DNA from 3 places in the Pseudarthrobacter sp. HLT1-3 genome. Region 3 is predicted to be linked to each of the others. Evidence: riboswitches for the same ligand, from Rfam matches in the RefSeq annotation. Region 3 holds a riboswitch; each other region holds the start of a gene.
The links. A riboswitch is a leader RNA that binds a small molecule or an ion and turns the genes downstream of it on or off. The one in region 3 is predicted to bind S-adenosylmethionine.

Region 1 (7,791 bases), on a different contig from region 3:
ACCGCACGCAGGCGTGGAACCGCTGGCCCGGCTCCGGTCCCACGATGATCTTCGGCAGCCTGCCGGTGTACCGGCGCGTGGTCACCCGGCTGGTGGAAAGCGGCGTCCTGATGGACGAGGGCATGGTCTATTTCGACGCGCGGCTGTGCCGGCATCACCCCACCGTGGAGGTCCGGGTCGCCGATGTCTGCCTGCGGGCCGAGGACGCGGCGTTGATCGCCGTGCTGGTGCGTGCCCTTGTGGAGTCAGCGTCCCGGGAATGGAACGACGGCGTCGATCCCGCCCCGGTGCCCACGCTGCTCCTGCGGATGGCCGCCTGGCAGGCCAGCAACTGCGGCCTCCGCGGCCAGCTGCTGGACTTCGGAACCTTCACCCCTGCCCCGGCCGCGGACGTTGTCCACGCCCTGGTGGACTTCGTGGCTCCTGTGCTGGAGGAGCAGGGCGAGCTGGAACTCGTGCAGGACGGCGTCGCCCGGATCCTGGCGGAAGGCACCGGTTCGGAGCTGCAGCGGCGGCCGTTCCGCTCCGGCGGGCTGGCCGCCGTCGTCGAACAGGCCGTCGAAGTGACCATGCGTGAAGCGGCCGTCGGGGACCCGGCCGATGAGGGTTCGTCCCTGGGCCGGGTCCGCCGCGGCTGAACCCCACTTGCCGCGGCTCAGGCAGGCTCGACCAAGAGCACGGGCAGCTTGTTGAGGTTGTGGGTCATGTTGCTGATCTGGCGCTCGGGCTCCCCGACGGTCGCCAGGCTCGTCCCGGGGCGGCGTTCATTGGCTCGTTGAAGGCGTCAGCGTTGGAGGAGAAGACTTCCCAGTTTCCCAGCGCCTCATTGAGATCCGCCCCCCATCACCGCTCAGACCATTCAAGACCACAGGCCACCCATAACGGAAGTGAATAATCCGCATATAACCCATGCGTGCGCTGAATGATTTATGCGGGTGGACCGTATCTGGCCCGCAACGGAGCGGCGGCCTCCACGAGGATCCCGCGCAACCAGTCCTTGAACGGGTCCTCCGCGAGCCAGGGATTCCAGACCATGTCGATGCCCAGGGTCTGGATGGGGAAGGGGAACTCCTCCATGCGCAGGTCGAAGCGGCCCTCGAATTCCAGGCCGACCTGATACCGGTGGACAGCCACCCCGCCGGCGCGGGCGATCAGATGCGGAATGAAGAGGTAGTCGGACACGCGCTGGCGGACCCTGTACGGCACCTGGTGTTCGTCGAGGATTTCATACGGCCGGAGGCGTTCCGGGGACGCGTCCAACACAACGTGGGGCACGACCTCCAGCAGCTCCAGCGCATCGGCATCCCGCGGTGACTCCCACGATGTGACGACAACCCAGCGGTCGTCGTACAGGCGCTCGCGGGGGTACGGCGTGGCGAACGTTTCGGGAAGCAGGATGACGTCGGCCGCGTCCTCCGCGAATACCGCGATGGTGGCGGAGGACGTGGTGCGCAACCGTAGGACCGTGTTCGGCGCACGTTCCGCCAGGAGCCGGGTGATCGTGCTGCCGATGACGAACGCCGTGCTGTTCGTCATGGCCACGGTGATCAGGCGGCCGTCGGTGGCGGGGTCAAACGGCGCGGCGTTGACCAGCCGGGCCGTCTGCGTGAGCGTCTGCCGCAAGGCCGGGAGGAGTTCCGCGGCCCGCGGCGTCAGGACCATTCCGCGCCCCTGCCGCACGAGAAGTTCGTCATTGAACATCCGCCGCATGCGCGTCAGCCCGTGGCTCATGGCCGGCTGGGACAGCCCGATTCTGCTCGCCGCGTTGGTCACCGACCGCTCGTCAAGCAGCGCCAGAAGCGGCACCAGCAGGTTGAGGTCCACCGACGCCAGCCGGGCCAGCTCTCCGTCCGTTCCGGATTGTTCCAGGTTGCTAGGCATGACGCTCGCTGAGGACGACGCGGACTGGACTCAGCGGCCGGCCGACGGCGTACTTCCCGCCCGGCAGGATTTTCCCCTGCCCCGTCAAGGATGCTGCCAGCTCCAAACGAACGGAACCGTCTGTCCCTTTCGTCCGCTGGAGAGACTCGAGGCTCCAGGGAAAGAAGAACCCCGTCCCCGATCGGGAGGCGGGGGCGGACGCTTCCGCGACGCCGTCCTCGAGGCCTCTACATACGAAACAAGGCTGTCTTTCACATTCCAGCTCAGTCCCGGCATAACTTCCATCGCGCACCTCAGTTCAGCGCGCGGTCTGTCCGGCGCGGGTCCCTCAGTTTACCGATTCATTCACGCCCTGCATATGAATGATGAGAATTATTCATTTGCCGACTTGTCCTTCAGCTGGGAAGCTCAAAAGGACGGTGTGAGGCACGCCACTGTATTCCGGTATTCAAAGGAGAAAGTCATGAAGATTGTCCTTGACCGACCGCGCTGCGAAGGCCACGGCCTGTGCGAGGAAGTCGCCCCCCAGCTGATGCACCTCGACAATGAGGGCGAACTTGTGCTGGACGTCGAAACGGTCGACCGCGATCTTGAACCGGCGAAGGCCGCGGTTCGCGTCTGCCCGGTTGCCGCGCTGCGGCTGGAATGAGCATGGAACGCGTCGTCGTCGTCGGAAACGGCATAGCCGGCCTTACCGCCGGTGACTCCCTAAGGGCCGCCGGTTTCGACGGAGACCTGAGCATCGTCGGCGATGAGCACCATGCGCCGTACAGTCGTCCCGCGCTGTCCAAGGCTGCCCTCCTGGACTCCGACGACATGACCTCCCACCAGCTGCCTGCGTCGACCCACGAGGCACAGGAGATCCTGGGCAGGACCGCCACGCGGCTCGATCCCGGCCGGAAGCGCGTGCACCTCGACGACGGCAGCGAACTGCCGTTCGACGGCCTGGTCATCGCCACCGGCTCCCGGGCACGGCGCCTCGGCCCCGCTGGACATCCGGGCGCCGGCGGGGAAGAACTTACCCTGCGCAATCTCGACGATGCGCTGGCGCTGCGCCGCCGGCTGGCAGACCGTCCGTCCGTCGTCGTCATCGGTGGCGGTGCGCTAGGGATGGAGATCGCCTCCGGCTGCCTCTCCGTGGGGTGCGAGGTGACCGTCGCGGCGCAGGACCGTCCCCTGACCCGGCAGCTGGGTCCGTACCTGTCCGACGTTTTCGTGGCAGCTGCCCTCAGCCGCGGTCTGAAGCTCGCCCCGTCCGCCGCGGTCGAACTGCGAGACGCCGGCGACCGCACGCTGGTTGCGCTCGCCGACGGTTCAACCCTTGAGGCCGGGCTCGTGATCAGCGCCGTGGGGGACGCGCCCAACGTCGAGTGGCTGGCCTCGAGTGGCCTGCTGACCAACGGCCGGCTCGAAGTCGACTCCCGCGGGCGCGTCCGGCCCGGCATCATCGCCGCGGGAGATGTGGCCGCGTTCCCGACCAGGCGCGGCATCCACCGCGTTCCGCTGTGGACCAGCGCCATCGAGCAGAGCAAGGCCGCGGCGCTGGCACTGGTACGGGGCGATGACGCGGCCGAGCTCGACTTCCAGCCGTACTTCTGGACCGAGCAGTTCGGCCTCAGCCTGAAGGCGAGCGGCTTCCTGCCCCTGGGCGGCGCCCCTGACTTCCTCGAAGGCGATCCCCGCGAAGGCCCGGCCCTCCTGCGCTGGTCCCACGATGATGGTTCCGGCACCGCCGTCGCCCTCAACAAGCGGATCGCCATTCCGAAGCTGCGGCGACTGAGTGAGGCCGCTCCCGCAGTAACGTCCCCGGCTGCCTGACCGTCAGCGGTGCGGGAAGTCCGGCTGCAGACGCTAGACCTGTTTGAGCGCCTGGCCGAGGTCGCGGACCAGGTCATCGAGGTCCTCAAGGCCCACGGAGAGCCGCACCACGCCGTCGCTCAGCCCGATCGCCGCCCGGCCGTCGGGGCCCATCGCGCGGTGCGTTGTGGTTGCGGGGTGGGTGATGAGGGACTTCGAGTCGCCCAGGTTGTTGGAGATGTCGATGATCCGCAGCGCATCCAGCAGCGCGAAGGCGGCCTCTTTCGCGGAACGACCGCCGGACGGGGACAGCTCGAACGTCAGCACGGTGCCGCCTGCCTTCATCTGCCGGGCGGCCAGGTCGAACTGCGGATGGGACGGCAGCAGCGGGTACCTGACCCAGCTGACCGCAGGCTGTTCCTCGAGCCACTCGGCCAGCCGCAGTGCCGACGCGGAGGAGTGGTTCACCCGCAGGGCCATGGTCTCCAGCCCCTTGGTCAGCACCCAGGCGTTGAAAGCCGAGAGCGCCGGGCCGGTGTGGCGCATCAGCTGCTTGACCGGACCCCCGATGAACTCCTTGGTGCCCAGGATCGCGCCGCCGAGCACCCGGCCCTGCCCGTCGATGTGTTTGGTCCCGGAATACACGATCACATCCGCGCCGAGTTCGCCGCAGCGCTGCAGCAGGGGAGTGGCAAAGACATTGTCGACGACGACCGTCGCACCGGCGGCGTGCGCCAGTTCGCTTACGGCCGCGATGTCCACGATCTCCTGCATAGGGTTCGACGGCGACTCGAAGAAGACGGCCGTCGTGGGTTCCGAGAGCGCCGCCTGCCACTGCGCCAGGTCCGGGCCGTCCACGAAGACCGTTTCCACACCCCAACGGGGCAGGATCTCGTTGAGGATGACGAAGCACGAGCCGAACAGCGAACGGGCCGCGACCACCCGGTCGCCGGCAGCCAGCAGGGCGCCGAGCGCGGTGAAAACCGCGGACATGCCTGAGGCGGTGGCGAAACAGGCCTCGGTTCCTTCCAGCAGCCGGAGCCGTTCCTGGAAGGTGGCCACCGAGGGGTTGCCGTAGCGGGAGTAGACAAACCGCTCGTCCTCGCCGGTGAAGGCGCGCTCCGCGGCGGCCGCGGATTCGTACACGAAGCCGGAGTTCAGGAAGATCGGCTCGGACGTCTCCTGGAAACCGGTGCGGTCGAGTCCGCCGCGGACAGCCTGGGTGTCGGCACTCCAGCCGGCGGCGTCAGGGTTGAAGCCCACTTAGTGCTTTCCGGCGTTGGTGGGCAGGCCGCGGTTTTTCCAACCGTTGACGGTGCGTTCGCCGTTGCGGTCCGGTTCGCCTTCAAAGCCTTCGAGCACGTTGTAGGAGGTGAAGCCTGCCTCGGTCGCGGCGATCGCCGCGGCGATGGACCGTGCCCCGGAACGGCACAGGAACACCAGATCGGTGCCGTCGCCCGCGGGCGCCTGCAGGGTCAGTTGTTCCACGAACCGCGTGTTGGGGATGCCGCCGGCGAGGTTCCACTGGATGAAGAGCGGATCGTTCCGCCGGTCGCCCGCGGACGCGGTGTCCGGGATGCCGATGTGGGCCCATTCGCCCTCGGTGCGGACGTCCACCAGGATGGCGCCGTCCTCAAGCTTGGCCCAGGCCTCGTGCGGGCTGAGGTCCCCGGCGTAGCTCACGCGAGGCCCTCGCCGTCGAACTCAAGGTCGTCCACGGCGTTGGCGACGGCGGCGTCGGCGCTGGCGATCGCTGCCGGCAGGACGACGGCCTGGGCCACAATGACGCTGCTGCCGTTGAACGTCGCGGCCGGGTTGCCGTGCAGCACATAACCGTCGGCGAGGGCGGCTGAGACGCGCTCGCAGAAGCCGCGGTCATCGGGGCCGGTGAACAGGCGGTAGGCCAGTTTCGCTTCGGCGGGGCCGGATGCGGCGGCGGGGGCTGGGACTGGTGCTGTAACGGGGACAGCGGGGGCGGACGCGTCAGGCACGACGGATCTCCTTCTTTCACGCTTGCAGCTCGAATGGTCGATATGCCGAGTATTCACCTGAGGCACCCCGCCGCGAAAGGGAGGGTTGCCGACCGGCCAGTCAGGGCTTGGCGCCGGGTCTCATTACTCACCAAAAACGTAACACCTTCGGCGCCGGCCCGCAGAGCCGCCGCCGTCATGTTAGGTAACGGGATCAACCCCAACGCGGGGTCACCTACGGCCCATTCCGCCGTCCCGGATGGGCCGTAGGTGACCCCGCGTTGGGGTTTGGAGTGTGGGGCGGGGCTACTCGATGGTGGCGTAGAGCGCGTTGAGCTCCGCCGTGAGTTGCCGGCGCAGCTCCGGGGTGCCGATTTCCTTGCCGTCGATGTGGTTGACGGGCGCCAGCAGCCGGATGCTCGAGATCAGCCAGACCGCGTCGGCGTCGTACAGGTCCTGCGGCTCCAGCGGGCCGTAGCCCAGCTCCCAGCCGGCGGCCTTGGCCGCTGTGAACAGGGCACCCTGCGAGGTGCCGGGCAGGATCCCGCTGTCGAGCTGGGGCGTGATGAGCCGCCGGACGGTGCGGACCGCGCCGGCCCCGTCGTCGGAGGTCTCCAGGTGCGCGAGCAGCACGGTCGACGTCGGGCCCTCCAGGACCCGGCCATCCGCCGAGGTGAAGATGACGTCGTCCGCGCCCTGGGCGTGCGCGTAGCGGAGTGCGGCCATGTTGACGGCGTAGGAGAGTGTCTTGGCGCCCATGAGCAGCCACGGCGCCCGCTCCCCTACTTCGCTGTCATAGCCGCGGTCCAGCAGGATGACGTCGACCCCGGTCTCGCGCTGGCGCCTCCCGGCCGGTCCGGGGGCGGAGGCCTGGACCCAGCAGGTGGGCCTGGCTGCACCTTCGACGCCGCGGGTCACGAGGAGCTTGACCACGAGTTCGTCGTCAGTGCTGCTCGCGGCGCCCGGCACGTGCTGGCGCCGGTATTCGCTGATAGCCGTCGTGATCGCCCGGCGCCAGGCGTCCTCGGCCGGGATGTCCAGGTCGAGCAGCCGGGCGGACCCGGCGAGCCGGTTCAGGTGCGCCTGGAGCTTGCGCGGCTGCCCGCCCACGGCCAGCAATGACTCGAAGACCCCGTCGCCGCGGGTGGCGCCCTGGTCCGTCGCCATCAGCTGTGGCTTGGTGGCATCGGCCAGCCGGCCGTCGTCGAACGCGGGATCCAGGAAGACCAGCACCGGGGCAGGGGCGGGGGCGGCGGCAGGAGAAGTCATGGCTTCAGCTTAGTGCGGCATGCCGCGGGTTAGGATTTGAAGGTTGCCCGTTCCGGAACTGTTCCGCGGGTCTGGAACTTGAGGGGTTCGCCTGTGTTGTGGCCATTTTCGCTGGCGGAAACGCTTCCGTCGTGGGTGATCCTGATTCTGACCGTGGTCGACCTCGTCATCCGGGTGGTGGCTCTCGGCATCATCCCGGGAAACCGCCGTCCTACCACGGCCATGGCCTGGCTCCTGGTCATTTTCTTCGTCCCGGCGGTGGGCGTGGTCCTCTTCCTGCTCTTCGGCAACTTCCGCCTCTCCCGCAAACGCCGGGCGCAGCAGGACGCCGTGAACACCCGGGTGCGCGCCGGCGCGTCCGATCTGGCAATGCAGGAAAGCGGCTACGAGGGCCCGGAATGGGTGTCCTCCGCGGCGGAATTGAACAAGACCCTGGGCTCGCTGCCGATGGTCGACGGCAACTATGTCGAGCTCCTGCCCGGCTACCCGGACTCCATCAAGGCCATGGCCGCCGCCGTCCGCAAGGCCGAGACCTTCGTCAATGCCGAGTTTTACATCCTGAGCTCGGACCACGTTACCGACGACTTGCTGACCGCGATGGAAGAGGCCGCCGAGCGCGGCGTTGAGGTCCGCCTCCTGTTCGACCACCTGGGGACGCTGCGGATCAAGGGCTACCGCCGGCTGATCGCCCGGCTCAAGGCCAGCAAGATCCGCTGGCGGCCCATGCTTCCGCTGAACCCGCTGCAGGGGCAGTGGCGCCGCCCGGACCTGCGCAACCACCGCAAGATCATGGTGATCGACGGCGAGGTCGCCTTCACCGGTTCGCAGAACCTGATCGAGCCCTCCTACAACAACCCGCGGCACCGCAAGCTCG
Region 2 (7,791 bases), on a different contig from region 3:
GGGTAGCCGGGGCGGACGCGTTCGTAGTGTTCGCCGCCGTCCTGGAAGCTCTGGCCAAGCTCCAGGCGCCGCGCCTGATACAGCTTGGGTCCGCCGCGTGCCACGTGCGATCTCCTTCGGCAGGTCCGGATGGGTACCTTTCGAATTTACCGCACGCGGCAGGCTCGGAGTTCGGTGGCTTCCGTCCACTGGGCGGCTGTGCCGTGCTGTTAGTCCAGGGTGCAGGGGGCCGCGCCGGCGGTCCCCGGTGTGTTGGGTGCCCAGTGCGGATAGCTGCGGGTGTCGTTGGTCGGCACCCACCTCCCGGCGTCCACCACGTAGTCCCAGCCGAGGCCGGTCTGGCGCAGCTCCTGGATCCCGGCGAGCAGCCGCTCGGCGTCCGCCAGCCGGGAACCCAAGCCGAAGCTGGCCCGCAGCGAGCCGGCCGGCAGCCCGAGCCGCCGGAGCAGGGGGTGCGCGCAGAAACGGCCGTCCCGCAGTCCGATGCCGTGTTCGGCCGACAGGTACGCGGCCACCAGGCCCGCGTCATAGCCTTCGAGCGAGAAGTTGACGACGCCGATCGTGCCGGTCCCGGTACCGCTGCCGGTGCCGCTGTCAGCCCCGGTGCCCGAGGGTGCATCGAAAGAAGCACTGTCCGCGAAGATCTGGTGGACCTTGACGCCGTCGATCCGGTTGAGGCCCTCGACAAGGAAGGACCGGATGGCGTTCTCGTGCGCCTGCCACTGCTCCACGTCCAGGTCGGCGATCAGCTGGGTGGCGCGGGCCAGTGTGGCTGCGCCGAGGACGTTCGGGGAGCCGCCCTCGTGCCGTGCCGGACCGGTGGTCCAGCTGACCGCGTCGACCCGGGCATCCTGGACCGCTCCGCCGCCGGCCAGGTGCGGCGTGCCGGCGTCGAGCCAGTCGGGACGGCCGATCAGCACACCGGCGCCGAACGGTGCGTAGAGCTTGTGTCCGGAGAACGCCAGATAGTCGACGTCGTCCGAGGCGATGTCGATCCGCCGGTGCGGGGCCAGTTGCGCCGCGTCGACGACGATCCGGGCGCCATACTCGTGCGCCAGGGCGGCCAGCGCCCGGATCGGGAGGATCTCGCCGGTGACATTGGAGGCGCCGGTGACGGCGAGCAGGCTGACGCCGCCGTAGGCGAGTTCCCCGCGAAGCAGTTCCAGTGTGGCGGCGAGCGTGGGAGCGGCAATGACACTGCGGTGCGGCACGCGCTGCCACGGCAGCAGGTTGGCGTGGTGTTCGATGTCGAGATAGAGCACGTCACCGGTGTGCACGCCGTCGGCCACGGGCAGGCAGCCCGCCAGCAGGTTCAGCGAATCAGTGGTGTTCCGGGTGAAAATCACCGAATCGTCCGGACGGCCGCCCACGAAATCCCGGACAATCGTGCGGGCATTCTCATAGACCGAGGTGCTGATCTGCGAGGCATAGCCGGCGCCGCGGTGGACGCTGGCATAGTACGGCAGGATCTCGTTGAGATAGGCGGAGACCACAGACAGGGCCGGCGCCGAGGCGCCGTAGTCCAGGTTGGCGTAGCGCACGGTGCCGCCCTGAATGAGCGGTGCCTCGATCTCGGCGCCGGTCACAGCGGCCAGCGGCCGGCGGGCGAGGGTGAACCGCGGATCGGGCTGGGTCTGGCTCGCGCCGGCCTGGAATCCGGAAGTGGCGGAAAAAGTGGCAGTCGTCATGGGACCTCGCTCGAAAAGGACCCCAGATACCGGGGATCCGCGCTTGCCGGGTCCATTCCGGACCGGCCAGGTCGTCACCCGGGGCACCCCACCGCGAATGGAGGGTTGCCGGCCAGCAAACCGGGGTTTAGCGCTGGCACTCGTGACCTGCATCGAGCCTAGGACATCTGCGCCGAACCGGAAAAGGGGGCGCTCTTATGTGAAGCGGTTTGTTACGGAACGCGCCGGGAGGTCCGGTCGAGTCCGCGGCGGAATGGCCCGCCACCTGGCTTGAACAGGTCGGCCTGCAACTGGGCGGCCCGCAACAGCTCGACCTGCAACAGCTCGACCTGCAACAGCTCGTCCTGCAGAAGGTCGACCTACAGCAGGTCGTCCAGCCCCGGGTTGAGGCGCTTGAGGACCTCGGAGTGCAGGATGGAGTTGGTGGCGAGGGCGTTGCCGCCGAAGGGGCCGTCTTCACCTTCGAGCGAGGTGAAACGTCCGCCGGCCTCCGTCACAATCGGAACCAGGGCGGCCATATCGTAGAGGTTCAATTCGGGCTCGCAGGCGATGTCGACGGCGCCTTCGGCCACCAGGCAGTAGGACCAAAAGTCGCCGTAGGCCCGGGTGCGCCAGACCTCCTCGGTGAGGCCGAGGAACTCATCGAGGTTGCCGCGCTGCTTCCACCCGCCCAAGCTGGAGTAGGACAGCGACGCGTCCGCGAGGTTCGAGACATTGGAGACCTTCAGCCGGGTGGCGGCCGCCAGCGACCGGCCCATGTAGGCTCCGGCGCCCTTGGCGGCCCACCAGCGTTTGCCCAGTGCCGGGGCGCTTACGACGCCGACGACCGGCTCGCCCTCGTCGACGAGTGCGATCAGCGTGGCCCAGACAGGGACGCCACGGACGAAGTTCTTGGTCCCGTCAATCGGGTCGATGATCCAACGCCGGGAGCCGTGGCCGGAACTGCCGAACTCCTCGCCGAGGACGGCGTCGCGCGGCCGGGAGCGGGACAGCTGGCCGCGGATGGCCTCCTCGACGGACTTGTCGGCATCCGTCACCGGTGTAAGGTCCGGCTTCGTCTCCACCCGAAGGTCGAGCGCCTTGAAGCGGCTCATGGTCTGGGAATCTACGGAATCTGCCAGTACATGGGCAAGGCGCAGGTCATCGTTGTAGCTCGAAGCGGGTTGACTCATGGTTCCAAACTACCGCCAAAGCGGACGGCGCGGCGGGAGGCCACGTTGCGGCGCCGCCGGAGGCGGCCCGCTGCGGGCCGGTCGGGCCAGGAAAGCACCGTCAGGAGACGCTGCCGAGTTCCTTGACGTCCTGGGCTTCCATCCGCGGGTCGGTTCCCAGCAGCCGGCGGAGCGAGCCGAGCCGGGCCGGGCCGGATTCGCCCGCGTGGCCGGCGGCCACCCAGGCGTCCACGCCGCAGTTGACGGCGCTGGAATCGTGCTTGCAGCCCCGCTCGCAGTCGTCTGTTCCGGGCTCAAGGTCCGGAAACGAGCGCAGGATCCGGTCGGGGTCCACATGGGCCAGTCCAAACGAGCGGATGCCGGGGGTGTCGATGATCCAGCTGCCCACGGGCGCATCGTTGACCTTCAGGGCCAGCGCCGAGGAGGAGGTGTGGCGGCCGCGACCGGTGACGGCGTTGACGCCGCCGGTGGCGCGCTCGGCGCCGGTCAGCGCGTTCACCATGGTGGATTTGCCGACGCCGGAATGGCCAAGCATGACGGTGACCTTCCCGTCGAGGTAGTCGCGCAGCTGTGAGACGGCGTCCTTGTCCAGCCGGGCGGACAGTCCGTCATCGGAACGGGCATCGATGCCGGAGGCCTCGGAGTCCGCCGTCTTGGAGATGATGACCGGGAAAGCGAGGTGCTGGTAATTGGCGAGGAGTTCCGCGGGATCCTTGACATCGGCCTTGGTGACGAGCAGCAGCGGGTCGATGCCGGCGTCGTAGGCGGCCACCAGGGCGCGGTCGATGAATCCGGTCCTCGGCTCCGGATTGGCGGCTGCCACCACGATCACCAGCTGGTCGGCGTTGGCGACGACGGCGCGTTCGATCGGGTCCGTGTCGTCGGCGCTGCGCCGCAGCAGGGTTTTGCGGTCCTGGATCTTGACCAGCCGGGCCAGCGTGTCCGGTTCCCCGCTGACGTCGCCGACGAGTGAGACGAAGTCGCCGGCCACTACCGGGTTGCGGCGCAGTTCCCGGGCCCGGGCGGCGATGATCTTGCGTTCCTCGGAGGTGCCTTCGGCGACGATCGCGGTGTAGCGTCCCCGGTCGACCGTGATGATCCGTCCGGTGACAGCGTCCTCGTAGGCGGGCCGGTCCTTGGTGCGGGGCCGGGAGCCCTTCTTGTTGGGGCGGATCCGGACATCGGATTCGTCCCAGGAGTCAGTGCTGCGTGCCACCGGCGCCATCCTTTTCTGTGGGGAGGGAGCCTGTGCGGGACGTGTCTGCCGGGAAGGAGCGGGCTGGGGAGGATTCCCCGGGCGCTGCGGGGGCCGCGCTGCGGCGGGCACCCTGGGCGAGCATGGACTCCCACAGTTGCGGGAAGTCCGGCATCGTTTTGGCCGTCGTGGCGATGTCCTCGACCTCGACGCCGGGGACGGCGAGGCCCAGGATGGCCCCGGCCGTGGCCATCCGGTGGTCGGCATAGCTCCGGACGACGCCGGCGTGCAGCGGCGCAGGCCGGATGACGAGGCCGTCGGCTGTCTCCTCCGCGTCGCCGCCCAGGCGGTTGATTTCGGCCACGAGGGCGGCCAGCCGGTCCGTTTCGTGTCCGCGGAGGTGGGCGATGCCGCCCAGTCGCGAGGGGCCGGTGGCGAGGGCGCAGAGTGCGGCGACGGTGGGGGCGAGTTCGCTCGTGTCGTCGTAGTCCGCGCCCTTGATCTCCGGGCCGCCGGTCACGGTCAGGGTGCCGTCCGTGAGCGTCACGGTGGCACCCATGGTGGTGAGGATGCTGCGCCAAAGATCGCCGACCTGCGTGGTCGGGGTGGGCCAGTTCGGGATGCGGACCGTACCGCGGGTGGCCAGGGCCGCCGCGAGGAAGGGGCCTGCGTTGGAGAGGTCCTGTTCGATCCTGAGGTCAAAGGCGCGGATCGGTCCGGGGGAGACAACCCAGTGGTTCGGGCGGGAATCGTCCACGGCCACGCCGGCTCCGCGGAGCACGGTGACCGTCATGTTGATGTGGTCCAGGCTGGGGACGGGTTTCCCGGGATGCTCCGTGCTTTGATGCTCGAGGTGCAGGCCCTCCGTGAAACTGGCCCCAACCAGGAGCAAAGCGGACACAAACTGTGAGGAGGCGCTGGCGTCGGTGACGAGGTGGCCGCCGCGTACTTCGCCTGTGCCTAGGACCGCGAACGGCAGCGAGGAGGCCGGACCGCCGTCGGGCGCGCTGACTGCGACGCCCAGCCCGGTCAGCGCGTCAATGACGGGGCCCATCGGGCGCTTGCGCGCGTGCGGATCGCCGTCGAACACCGTTACCCCGCGGCGCAAGGCGGCGACGGGAGGAACGAAGCGCATGACCGTCCCAGCCAGCCCGCAATCAACCTCGGACCGTGCCTCCGGGGCGTCCCGGCTGATCGGGGTGACGGCGAAGTCGGGACCGAAAGCGCCGTCACCCGGAACTTCCGTGATGGTGGCACCGAGCTTCCGCAGGGCCTCGACCATCAGGGCGGAATCCCGGGAATGCAGGGGAGCCCGCAACCGTGAGGGCCCGTCGGCGAGGGCCGCCAGCACGAGGTACCGGTTGGTCAGGGACTTTGATCCCGGCACGGTGACCGTAGCGTCGACGGGCTGTCCGGCGAACGGCGCCCGCCAGAGCGGAGCGCCGTCGGCCGGATGGGACTGGGTTGCTGCTGCGGGGGTGGTGCCTGCCATTGCGGTCTTAGGCTCCGACGGTGTGGTCTACGGCCTTGCGCACGGCCTTGTCGGCCTTCTTAAGCTGCTTTCCTGTGGTCTTCCTGACATCAGCGGTGAGGTGGCCGGCGTTCTTCCGGACATCAGCGGCGAGGTGCTCCGCGCGCCAGGCCAGGCCGGGACGGCCGTTCGTGTCGACGGCGGCCAGCAGGACGCCGCCGGTCAGCGAGACGTTCTTGAGCAGCTGCTTGCGGCGGGCGTCGCGGGCGTTCTTGCTGCTGATGTCCGCGCTGCGCCATTCCACAAAGCCGTTGAGCGCTGAGATGACCGCCAGGATGGTGGCGGCGAGACGCGCCGACTTGCCGAGGGCCAGGAGGACGCCGGCTCCGACCTGGGTGCCGCCGATAACACGGGCCAGGACCTTCTCGTCGGTCTGGAACGGGAGGGATTCAGCCGCGCGCCGCAGCAGGGGCGACAGCTGCGTGGCAGTGTCATCCGCGTTCTTGAGCTTGTCCATGCCAGCAAGGACGAAACTGGAGGCGAGCATGGGCCGGGCGACAAAGCGGACAAAGGACATGAATTTCCTCCTGGAAGAACGAACCGCGGAATCGATGCGGGAGAGCCGGTTCTAGTCTTGCACTTTTGCGGAATATTTGCCCGCCGGGCAGGGTTGTCAAAGACAGGTTCCAGCCGTCTTTTGCGGCTGGTTTTGGCTCAGATCAGCCCGCCAGCGTGCGGGGACATGGCGGCACGGCTGGGGTACCTCGGCGTGGTGCAGGAAGGCGGAGATTTGATTCTGGTGAAGGACATTCCCGTAAAAGATACTGCGTTCATGCGTGCCGGGCAGCTCCCGGCAGGTTCCGGGGCCTTGTGGGCCGCGGCCTTGCAGGATGAAACGGTGCCGGCAACGGCGGACGCCCGCCGGACGGTGACAGTAGACTTGAAGGCAATGAGCACTTTGGACCCGGCCGTTGCGGCCATGCGCGAGGGGACCGGAAACGGCGCCACGCCCGCTAAGTCACCTGCCGCCGGCCCCGCCGGCGCATTGTCAGAACCTGCCCCGGAAGCAGGCGCCGAGCTGGATCCCGCTGCCCGGGAGACGATCGTGGACGGACAGGCCCTGGACGTTGCCACCGAAACCACGGAGCAGCGCCGGGTCCGGTTCGAACGCGATGCCATGCAGTATGTGGACCAGCTGTATTCCGCAGCCATGCGGATGGCCCGGAATCCCGCTGATGCCGAGGACCTCGTCCAGGAGGCGTACACCAAGGCGTTCTCCGCGTTCCACCAGTACAAACCGGGCACGAACTTGAAAGCCTGGCTGTACCGCATCCTGACCAACACGTACATCAACCTCTACCGCAAGCGGCAGCGCGAGCCGTTGCAGTCGAACTCGGACACGATCGAGGACTGGCAGCTCGCCCGGGCAGAGTCGCACACCTCCTCTGGCCTCCGTTCCGCCGAGGCTGAGGCGCTGGACCACCTGCCGGATTCCGACGTGAAGCGCGCCCTGCAGGCGATTCCGGAGGAGTTCCGGCTGGCGGTGTACTTCGCGGACGTCGAGGGCTTCGCGTACAAGGAAATTTCAGAGATCATGAACACGCCGATCGGGACCGTGATGTCCCGCCTGCACCGGGGCCGGAAGATGCTGCGGGACATGCTCGCCGACTACGCCGCCGGGCGGGGATTTAAGGGCGCGGGTGCCACCGCACCGGCCGGAAGCAACAAACAGGAGAACAGGAAATGAGCGACTGCCAGGGACTGGGCGACTGCGACGACGCCCGGATGCAACGGATCTACGAGTATCTGGATGGTGCCCTCACCCATGATGACATCGCTGAGATCAAGGACCACCTGGACGGGTGCCCGGAATGCTTTGAGCAGTACGACCTCGAATGTGTCATCCGCGTCATGGTAAAGCGATCCTGCACCGAGGCCGCCCCGGAGAACCTCAAGAATTCAATCCTGGACCGGATCCACTCCAACAACCCGGTGGAGGCCTGACCCGTCGGGACCTGCCATCCGTCCTTCCACCCTGGATGCCAAGACAAATGACCCCGGAAACCATATGGTTTCCGGGGTCATTTGTTTCAAGCTGTCATTCAGCTTTGCTTAGGCGTTGGGGCGCTTGCCGTGGTTCGCGCCGCCACGCTTACGGTCACGACGTTTGCGTGCACGTTTGCTCATAGCTGGCCTCCTTAATTTTTGGTACTCAAAAGAGCTGCCCTCAAGTCTCCCACATCGGGGCACCCGCCGCGAACCGGC
Region 3 (7,791 bases):
CGGCAACGGCGTCGGCGTTGAGGTCAAAGCCGCGGACGTCGTGGCCGGCCTTCGCGAGATTCACCGACATGGACCCGCCCATGTTCCCCAGTCCGATCCAAGCGATTACTGCCATGGCATAAGCTCCTTTGCTTTGCGTCGTGCTGTGGGTCTTGCTTCAGGTGTTGCAGCCGGCCGTTCGCCGGACCTCCGTGTCTAGCATCACACCCTGCTACAGTGCAATCAAGGTAAAAAACTACAGATGGCATGTGCATTGATGCACATGCCGGATTTTGGAGGAGTGAGCGTGGACTTGAGGCGGCTTCCGAGTCCGGACGACTTGCTCATCCTGCTCACCGTGGCGCGGCTGGGCCGGTTCAATGCGGTGGCTGAAGCCCTCGGCACGACCCACACCACCATCTCCCGCCGCATCCTGGCCCTGGACAAACAGCTCGGCGGCAGGACCCTGGAGCGGAGTCCGCACGGCTGGGAACTGACCGATCTGGGCAATGATGCCGTGGCAGCCGCCGAAGCGATCGAGGGCACCCTCGGTGCGCTCACGAACCGGATAGCCCGGTCCGAAGATGTGCTCTCCGGCCTGGTCCGGATCAGCACCCCCGACGGCTTTGGCGCCGAGTTCGTCGCGCCGGCACTCGTCCGGCTGCAGCGGGACCACCCGCTGCTCAACGTTGAAATACTCAGCGCCACCCGCAAGGTCAGCAAGAACCGGTCCGGGGTGGACCTCGAGGTGGTGGTGGGCAATCTGGAGGACGTCAGCAATGCGCAGACCATCTTCCTGTCCAATTACTTCCTCCGCCTGTACGCCAGCCCGCAGTACGTCCGCGAGCACGGCCTGCCGGTGACGCTCGACGACGTCCGGCAGCACGGCTTCGTCTCCTACGTGGAGTCGGCACTGCAGGTCGCCGAACTGGGCCACCGCTCCACCCAGCTGCCCGTCCCCCGCTCGAGCTTCCAGGCCACCAGCATCTTTGCCCAGCTTGAGGCTGTCCGCCGGGGCGCGGGGATCGGCCTGCTGCCCAACTTCCAGGCGGTTGGTGACGCCAGCTTCGTGCCCGTGCTGCCGGACGACTTCCAGCGACAGCTCCCGATCTGGGCGGTGGCACGCTCGGAGTCCCTGCGGTCCGCCCCGGTGCAGGCGGTGCTCGAGGCGATCCGCACGGAGATTTCCGAACGCCGGGCGGTCCTGGCAGGCTGAGCGGTCCTGGCAGGCTGAGCCGCTGCCCCGAGCTGGGCAGTCCTGGCGGGCCCGGGGCGGCGGCAACGGCAACAGCCCGGGTTCCGCCTCTGCGGAACCCGGGCTGTTGTATATTCGCACCGCCTTGTGGGCAGTTTTTTGCTTGTTGCCTCTTACCTATTGGCTGTTACTTCCTGGCTGTTACTTCTTGCCGGCGGCGAGGAGGTCCGCGGTGCCCTGGGCATCGGCGGCGTCGACGTCGTGCAGCGAGATGCCGCGGGTTTCCTTGAGCATAAACACCGCGAAGACGGTGACCAGGCAGGCGCCGAGCAGGTACAGAGCCACCGGTACGGAGGACTTGAACTGGCTGAGCAGGGCGGTGGCGATGATCGGGGCCAGCGAACCGGCCACGATCGAGGTCACCTGGTAGCCCAGTGAGACGCCGGAGTAGCGCATCCGGGTCGGGAACATCTCGGCCATGATGGCCGGCTGGCCGGCGTACATCAGTGCGTGGAACAGCAGGCCGATGGTGATGGCGGCGAGGATGATGAGGTCGTTCTTGGTGTCCATCATCGGGAAGGCGAAGAAGCCCCAGGTGCCGCCCAGGATGGCGCCGGCCATGTAAACCGGCTTGCGGCCGAAGGCGTCGGAGAGCTTGCCGACCATCGGAACGGCGCAGAAGTGGATGGCGTGCGCGACCAGCAGCAGGAGCAGGATGCGTGAGGTGTCCGTCTGGACGATGATCTTCAGGTAGGTGATGGAGAACGTGACCACAAGGTAGTAGAGGATGTTCTCGGCGAAGCGCAGGCCCATGGCGGTGAAGACGCCACGCGGGTAGCGGCGGAAGACTTCGGCGACGCCGTAGCCCTTGTTCTCGACGGTGACTTCTTTGCGGGCTTCCAGGAAGATCGGGGCGTCCTGGACCTTGGTGCGGATGTAGTAGCCGACGATCACGATCACGGCGGAGAGCCAGAAGGCCACACGCCAGCCCCAGCTGAGGAAGTCAGCCTGGGAAAGCAGCGAGGAGAGGGCGAACAGCACGCCGGTGGCGAGCAGGTTGCCCAGCGGAACGGCGGACTGCGGCCAGGAGGACCAGAAGCCGCGGGACTTGCTCGGGCTGTGCTCGGCCACGAGGAGGACTGCGCCGCCCCATTCGCCGCCGACGGCGAAGCCCTGGACGAAGCGCAGGAAAACCAGGAGGGCCGGTGCCCAGTAGCCGATCTGCTGGAAGGTCGGGAGGCAGCCCATCGCGAACGTGGCGACACCGACCAGGATGATGCTGAGCTGGAGCAGCTGCTTGCGGCCGAACTTGTCACCGAAGTGACCGAACACGATGCCGCCGATCGGGCGGGCAACGAAGCCAACGGCATAGGTCACGAAGGCGGCGATGATGCCGTCGAGCTCCGTGCCGGAGTTCGGGAAGAACAACTTGCCGAAGACAAGGGTGGCTGCGGAGGCATAGAGGAAGAACTCATACCATTCCACGACGGTGCCGGCCATGGAGGCCGTTACTACCTTCTTCAGGCCGGATGACTTGACGTCTTCCTCTTCGGGGCGCCTGGCGGCGTTTTGAGCACTCATTTTCGACTCCTTCGGTGTCTCCGTCGACACCCTATGGACCTTTGGGCGGTGGACGCCTGTGATTTGTGACACGCGGCATCATTCTCAATGAGTATGGACGTTCACGCCCGCAGCCTCAACGGCCATTAGTGCAGAGCGTATCTGCAAAAATGCACACCCGCCACTGCTTTTGGTCGAAGGACTAGCCGAAGAAGTGCTGACGGAGCTGGCTGGTGAGCTGGCCGATCTCGGTCAGGAAGCCGTCATGCCCGATCGGCGCCTCGATGGTGTGCACGGCAACGTCACCCGGCAGGGCAGCGGCGAGGGCCTCGGACTGGGCCGGGAAATACAGCCGGTCCGAGTCGACGGCTGCCACCAGGAACTGCGCCGTGGCCGGAGCCAGGGCCTCCGTGAGCGCCCCGCGGCCCCGGCTGATGTCATGACTCATGAGCGCCTCGGTGATGGCGATGTAGCTGTTCGCATCGAAGCGCCGGACCAGTTTGTTGCCCTGGTGGTCCAGGTAGCTCTCGACCTGGTAGCGTCCTCGCCCGGCGACGGACCCGGCTTCCAGCGGGGCTTCGGAGTCCTGGGCGTTCCGGCCGAACCGCCCGTCCAGCTCTGCGGCGGAGCGGTAGGTGATGTGCGCTATCCGCCGGGCCAGGGCCAGGCCCGCTTCCGGTTCCGGGCCGCCGTAGTAATCCCCGCCGTTGAAGTTGGGGTCCTGCCGGATGGCCAGCGTCTGGGCCTGGGCGAAGGCAATCTGTTCGGCGGTGCTGCTCGCTCCGACGGAAATCACGGCGCAGCGCTGGACCCGGTCCGGGCAGCTGACCGCCCACTCCAGGGCCCGGGCTCCGCCCAGGGATCCACCGAGCACGGCGAACCAGCTGCGGATGCCCAGGGCGTCCGCCAGCCGGGCTTCGGCCGCGGTCGTGTCCCGGAGCGTGACGAGCGGGAACCGTGAGCCCCATGGCTTTCCGTCGGGAGCTGTCGTGGAGGGCCCGGTGGAGCCGTAGCAGCCGCCGAGGATGTTGATCGAGACGACGAAGTACTTGTCCGTGTCCACGGGAGCGCCGGGGCCGGCGAGCTGCTCCCACCAGCCGGCTTCCTCGCCGTCGCCGCGCGTGACGTGGGTGTCCCCCGTGAGCGCGTGCTCGATCAGGACCGCGTTGGAGCGGTCCGCGTTGAGGGTCCCCCAGGTCTCGTAGCCGAGGGTGACGTCCGGCAGCCGGGCGCCGGATTCGAGTTCCAGGTCGCCGATCCGGAGGTGCCGGACGGTTCCGTCCGGGACAGCTGTCTGGCCGGCCGGGGCGGGGGCGTCGGGGTGGGTAGTCGTGCTTACGGATGCACCCTGGCGGGTGGCGGCAATCGTCATTTGGGACCTCACTTCGCGCTTGCCCGCCGTCAGCTGACCGGCGGGCCAGGTCTTCACCCGGGGCACCCCGCCGCAAAAGGAGGGTTGCCGGCCAGCAAGCCGGGGCTGTCGCTGGCGCTCATGACCTTAGTTCAGTCTACGAAACGGGGCGGGCCGGTGGCGAAGATTGTGACGCCCGTGTGACTCCCCGCGTTGGACCGGTGCGCCCGGCGCCCGGGCTGGACCGGCTGGCAACAGGACGGGGCGCCGGGCACCGGTCCGGCTCAGGCGGTCTTGGCCGCACGGAATCCGGCGTCGAGGTCGGCGAGGATGTCGTCGATGTGTTCCAGGCCCACGGAGAGCCGCACCAGGCCGGGGTTCACGCCGGCGATGGTCTGCTGTTCCGGGGAGAGCTGGCTGTGCGTGGTCGACGCCGGGTGGATGACCAGCGAGCGCACGTCGCCGATGTTGGCCACGTGCGAGTGCAGTTCGAGGGCGTCGACGAAACGCTTTCCGGCCTCGGCTCCCCCGGCGATGTTGAAGGCGACGACGGCGCCGGTCCCCTTGGGTCCGTATTTGCGGCCGCGCTCGTACCAGGGGCTGGAGGGCAGCCCCGCGTACGCGACGGATTCGACGTCGTCCCTGGCCTCGAGCCATTCAGCCACCCTGATGGCGTTGGCGACATGCCGCTCCACCCGCAGACTCAGGGTTTCGATGCCCTGGGCGATGAGGAAGGCGTTGAACGGGGACACCGCCGAGCCGAGGTCGCGCAGCAACTGGACCCGGGCCTTGAGGATGTAGGACAGGTTGGCGCCGAGAGCACCGTCCGCTCCGAGGTCCCGGGCATAGACCAGGCCGTTGTAGGTGGGATCCGGGGTGTTGAAGCCGGGGAACCGCTCCGGGTCCTTGCCGAAATCGAAGTTGCCGGAGTCCACGATCACTCCCGCGATCGCGGCGCCGTGGCCGCCAAGGTACTTCGTGGCCGAATGCACCACGATGTCCGCGCCCCACTCGATCGGCCGGATCAGGTAGGGGGTGGAGAGCGTGTTGTCCACGATCAGCGGGACACCGGCCTCGTGTGCCACCTGTGAGATGCCTTCGATGTCCAGCACGTCCTGGCGCGGGTTGGAGACGACTTCGCCGAAGAACAGCTTGGTGTTCGGCTGGACGGCGTCGCGCCACTGGGCCAGGTTGTCGGGGTCCTCCACGAAGGTGACGGAGATGCCGAACTTCTTCAGCGTATGTGCCAGCAGGTTGTAGGTGCCGCCGTAGAGGCTGGGGCTCGCCACCACATGGTCGCCGGCCTCGGCGACGTTGAGGATCGCGAAGGTTTCCGCGGCCTGGCCGGAGCTCAGCAGCAGTGCCGCGAGCCCGCCTTCCAGGCTGGCCACGCGCTGTTCCACCGCGTCCTGGGTGGGGTTGCCGATCCGGGTGTAGATGGGAGCAAGTTCGGCCAGGGCGAAGCGGTTGGCTGCGCTCTCGGCGCTGGGGAAGACGAACGACGTCGTCTGGTAGATCGGCAGCGAGCGGGCGCCGGTGGCGCTGTCCGGCTCCTGGCCGGCATGGATCTGGCGGGTTTCGAAGGACCAGGCGTTCGACATCGGGACACTCCTCAAGGGACTGGGCACAAGCGTCCCCGGAGCCTCTTGGCCCGGGTCAGCACTGGCGCCGCGCTTGCCTTCCGGCGGGCGCCGGACGGCCAGGTCTTCACCCGGGGCACCCCACCGCGATACGAGGGTTGCCGGCCAGCAAGCCGGGGCTATGTGCTGGCACTCATGACCTGCCCCCAGTCTAGGAAGCGGTGCCGGGTCGTGAATAGCTTTATGACGAAGATGAAGTTGGGCGCCGCGGGGCCGCCCGGCGCGCCCGTTGACACGGAGGAACACCTGGGTGGGAACCCCGGATTTAGGGATCCCATCATGGTAAGGGCACCCTAAGCTGAGAGCCGCATCACAAAGTGCCAAGATGAGGGCATGCGCATGGATCACGTCTCTTACGCCTGTGAACAAGATGGCCTCGCTGCCACCACCGAACGAATTGCGTCTGCCCTCGGCGTCGAAGCCGTGAAGGGCGGAGTACACCCCCGATTCGGGACCCGCAACATGATTATCCCGCTCGCGGGACATAAGTACCTCGAGGTTGTGGAGGTGCTGAACCACCCGGCCTCGGACAAGGCTCCCTTCGGGCAGGCCGTCCGCGCCCGCTCCGAAGCCGGCGGCGGCTGGATGGGCTGGTGCGTCGAAGTCGACGACCTGGCCCCGTTCGAGGAACGGCTCGGCCGCGCCGCCGTCAACGGCAACCGCAAGTTCCCCGACGGCCGCGAACTGGTCTGGAAGCAGATCGGTATCCTCGGACTCATCGCCGATCCGCAGGTCCCGTACATGCTCAAGTGGGAAGGCGATCCGGAGCTCCACCCGTCGAAGGCCTACGAGAGCAACGTCAAGATGTCAGCCCTCACGATCGCCGGCTCGGCCGAGCGCGTTACCGAATGGCTCGGTGTGCCGGTCGAAAAGCCCCTCGAAGACGTGGCCGTGCACTGGCTCGCTCCCCGCGGGACCCCCGGTATCCTGTCCGTCACGTTCGAGACCGCCACCGGGGCTGTCACCATCTAGCGTTTCACCGCCCAACACTTCGGCCGCCATCAGCGGGTGCCAATGACGTCACCCACCGATGGCGGCCGATACTTTTTAACACCGGCCCGGTGGCTTCCCGGCACCGGCAGCCGCAGGCTCTTCAGGGCAACGCGGGGTCACTTCGAGCCCATCCGGAGGCTCCGGATGGGCGCGAAGTGACTCCGCGTTGCTTTGTGCACACTCAGCCCAGGCCGATGGCCTTACCGAAGAGGCTGAAGCCGACGAAAGCCACGATGTCCAGCACGGCGTGGGCAATCACCAGCGGCATCAGCCGCCGGGTCCTGGTGTAGACCAGCGCGAAGATGACGCCCATGATGGCGTTGCCGATGAACGGGCCGAAGCCCTGGTAGAGGTGGTAGCTGCCGCGCAGCATGGAGCTGGTGAAGATCGCCAGCGGCAGGCTCCAGCCGAATTTTCCGAGCCGGTCCAGCAGGTAGCCCACCACAATCACTTCCTCCACAATCCCGTGCCGGATCGCGGAGAGAATCAGCACCGGCACGGTCCACCAGTACGCGTCCAGCGCGCTGGGGATGATCGCCGTCGTGATGCCGAGCGCCCGGCCCGCAGTGTAGAGGCCAAGGGAGGGGATTCCGATCAGCGCCGCCAGGCCGAAGCCCTGCAGCAGGTCCCTGCCTGGGCGGGCAAGATTGAATCCCAGGGTCCGGAACGCCGTGACGCCGTGGCTGCCGCCGCCGGCCAGTCCGGCCGGCCGGTGCTCGGTCAGGAAGTAAATCGCGAGGGCCACCGGCACCAGGGCGAAGAAGATATCCAGCAGCTGGTAGGTGAGGTCAAAGTACTCCCGGGTACTTTGCGAACGGTTCAGGGTGGAGGTGCCCTCCGCCAGCGGCGCACGGGTCATCTTGTCCAGGAGCTGAACGACCGAGTACACGGCGGACTGCCCCAGGGACAGGCCCAGGACGATCCAGACTTCTAGCCGCAGACGGCGGCGGGAGGGAACGAGCATGTTCCTATCTTGCCCGGAGTTGCCGCCTATGCTTGGGGATTATGAGTGCGCCCGGGAAAATCATTATGATCCGGCACGGCCAGTCCGCAGCCAACGCCGACACCTCGAT

Region 1: another riboswitch for S-adenosylmethionine. It lies ahead of AC50X9_RS00235 (DUF1737 domain-containing protein); the one in region 3 lies ahead of metX (homoserine O-acetyltransferase MetX).
Region 2: another riboswitch for S-adenosylmethionine. It lies ahead of AC50X9_RS16795 (aminotransferase class V-fold PLP-dependent enzyme); the one in region 3 lies ahead of metX (homoserine O-acetyltransferase MetX).

Annotation. Positions count from the first base shown of each region.
Region 1 covers NZ_JBWZCJ010000001.1:47,838-55,628, forward strand. The annotation lists gene AC50X9_RS00205 (glutamate--cysteine ligase 2) at 1-638, shown strand, start outside; gene AC50X9_RS00210 (LysR family transcriptional regulator) at 928-1,881, opposite strand; gene AC50X9_RS00215 (ferredoxin) at 2,345-2,530, shown strand; gene AC50X9_RS00220 (NAD(P)/FAD-dependent oxidoreductase) at 2,533-3,699, shown strand; gene AC50X9_RS00225 (O-succinylhomoserine sulfhydrylase) at 3,733-4,941, opposite strand; gene AC50X9_RS00230 (rhodanese-like domain-containing protein) at 4,942-5,361, opposite strand; gene AC50X9_RS00235 (DUF1737 domain-containing protein) at 5,358-5,585, opposite strand; SAM riboswitch class IV at 5,683-5,797, opposite strand; gene AC50X9_RS00240 (aminodeoxychorismate lyase) at 5,955-6,917, opposite strand; gene cls (cardiolipin synthase) at 7,011-7,791, shown strand, end outside.
Region 2 covers NZ_JBWZCJ010000021.1:16,157-23,947, reverse strand. The annotation lists gene AC50X9_RS16800 (class I SAM-dependent methyltransferase) at 1-104, opposite strand, end outside; gene AC50X9_RS16795 (aminotransferase class V-fold PLP-dependent enzyme) at 210-1,688, opposite strand; SAM riboswitch class IV at 1,723-1,836, opposite strand; gene AC50X9_RS16790 (hypothetical protein) at 1,901-2,023, opposite strand; gene hisN (histidinol-phosphatase) at 2,048-2,860, opposite strand; gene rsgA (ribosome small subunit-dependent GTPase A) at 2,961-4,076, opposite strand; gene aroA (3-phosphoshikimate 1-carboxyvinyltransferase) at 4,060-5,547, opposite strand; gene AC50X9_RS16770 (DoxX family protein) at 5,555-6,103, opposite strand; gene AC50X9_RS16765 (sigma-70 family RNA polymerase sigma factor) at 6,476-7,273, shown strand; gene rsrA (mycothiol system anti-sigma-R factor) at 7,270-7,530, shown strand; gene AC50X9_RS16755 (50S ribosomal protein bL37) at 7,639-7,713, opposite strand.
Region 3 covers NZ_JBWZCJ010000003.1:93,926-101,716, forward strand. The annotation lists gene mmsB (3-hydroxyisobutyrate dehydrogenase) at 1-115, opposite strand, end outside; gene AC50X9_RS03755 (LysR family transcriptional regulator) at 293-1,195, shown strand; gene AC50X9_RS03760 (MFS transporter) at 1,376-2,755, opposite strand; gene metX (homoserine O-acetyltransferase MetX) at 2,937-4,106, opposite strand; SAM riboswitch class IV at 4,117-4,232, opposite strand; gene AC50X9_RS03770 (bifunctional o-acetylhomoserine/o-acetylserine sulfhydrylase) at 4,370-5,686, opposite strand; SAM riboswitch class IV at 5,751-5,866, opposite strand; gene AC50X9_RS03775 (VOC family protein) at 6,059-6,697, shown strand; gene AC50X9_RS03780 (CPBP family intramembrane glutamic endopeptidase) at 6,900-7,682, opposite strand; gene AC50X9_RS03785 (histidine phosphatase family protein) at 7,724-7,791, shown strand, end outside.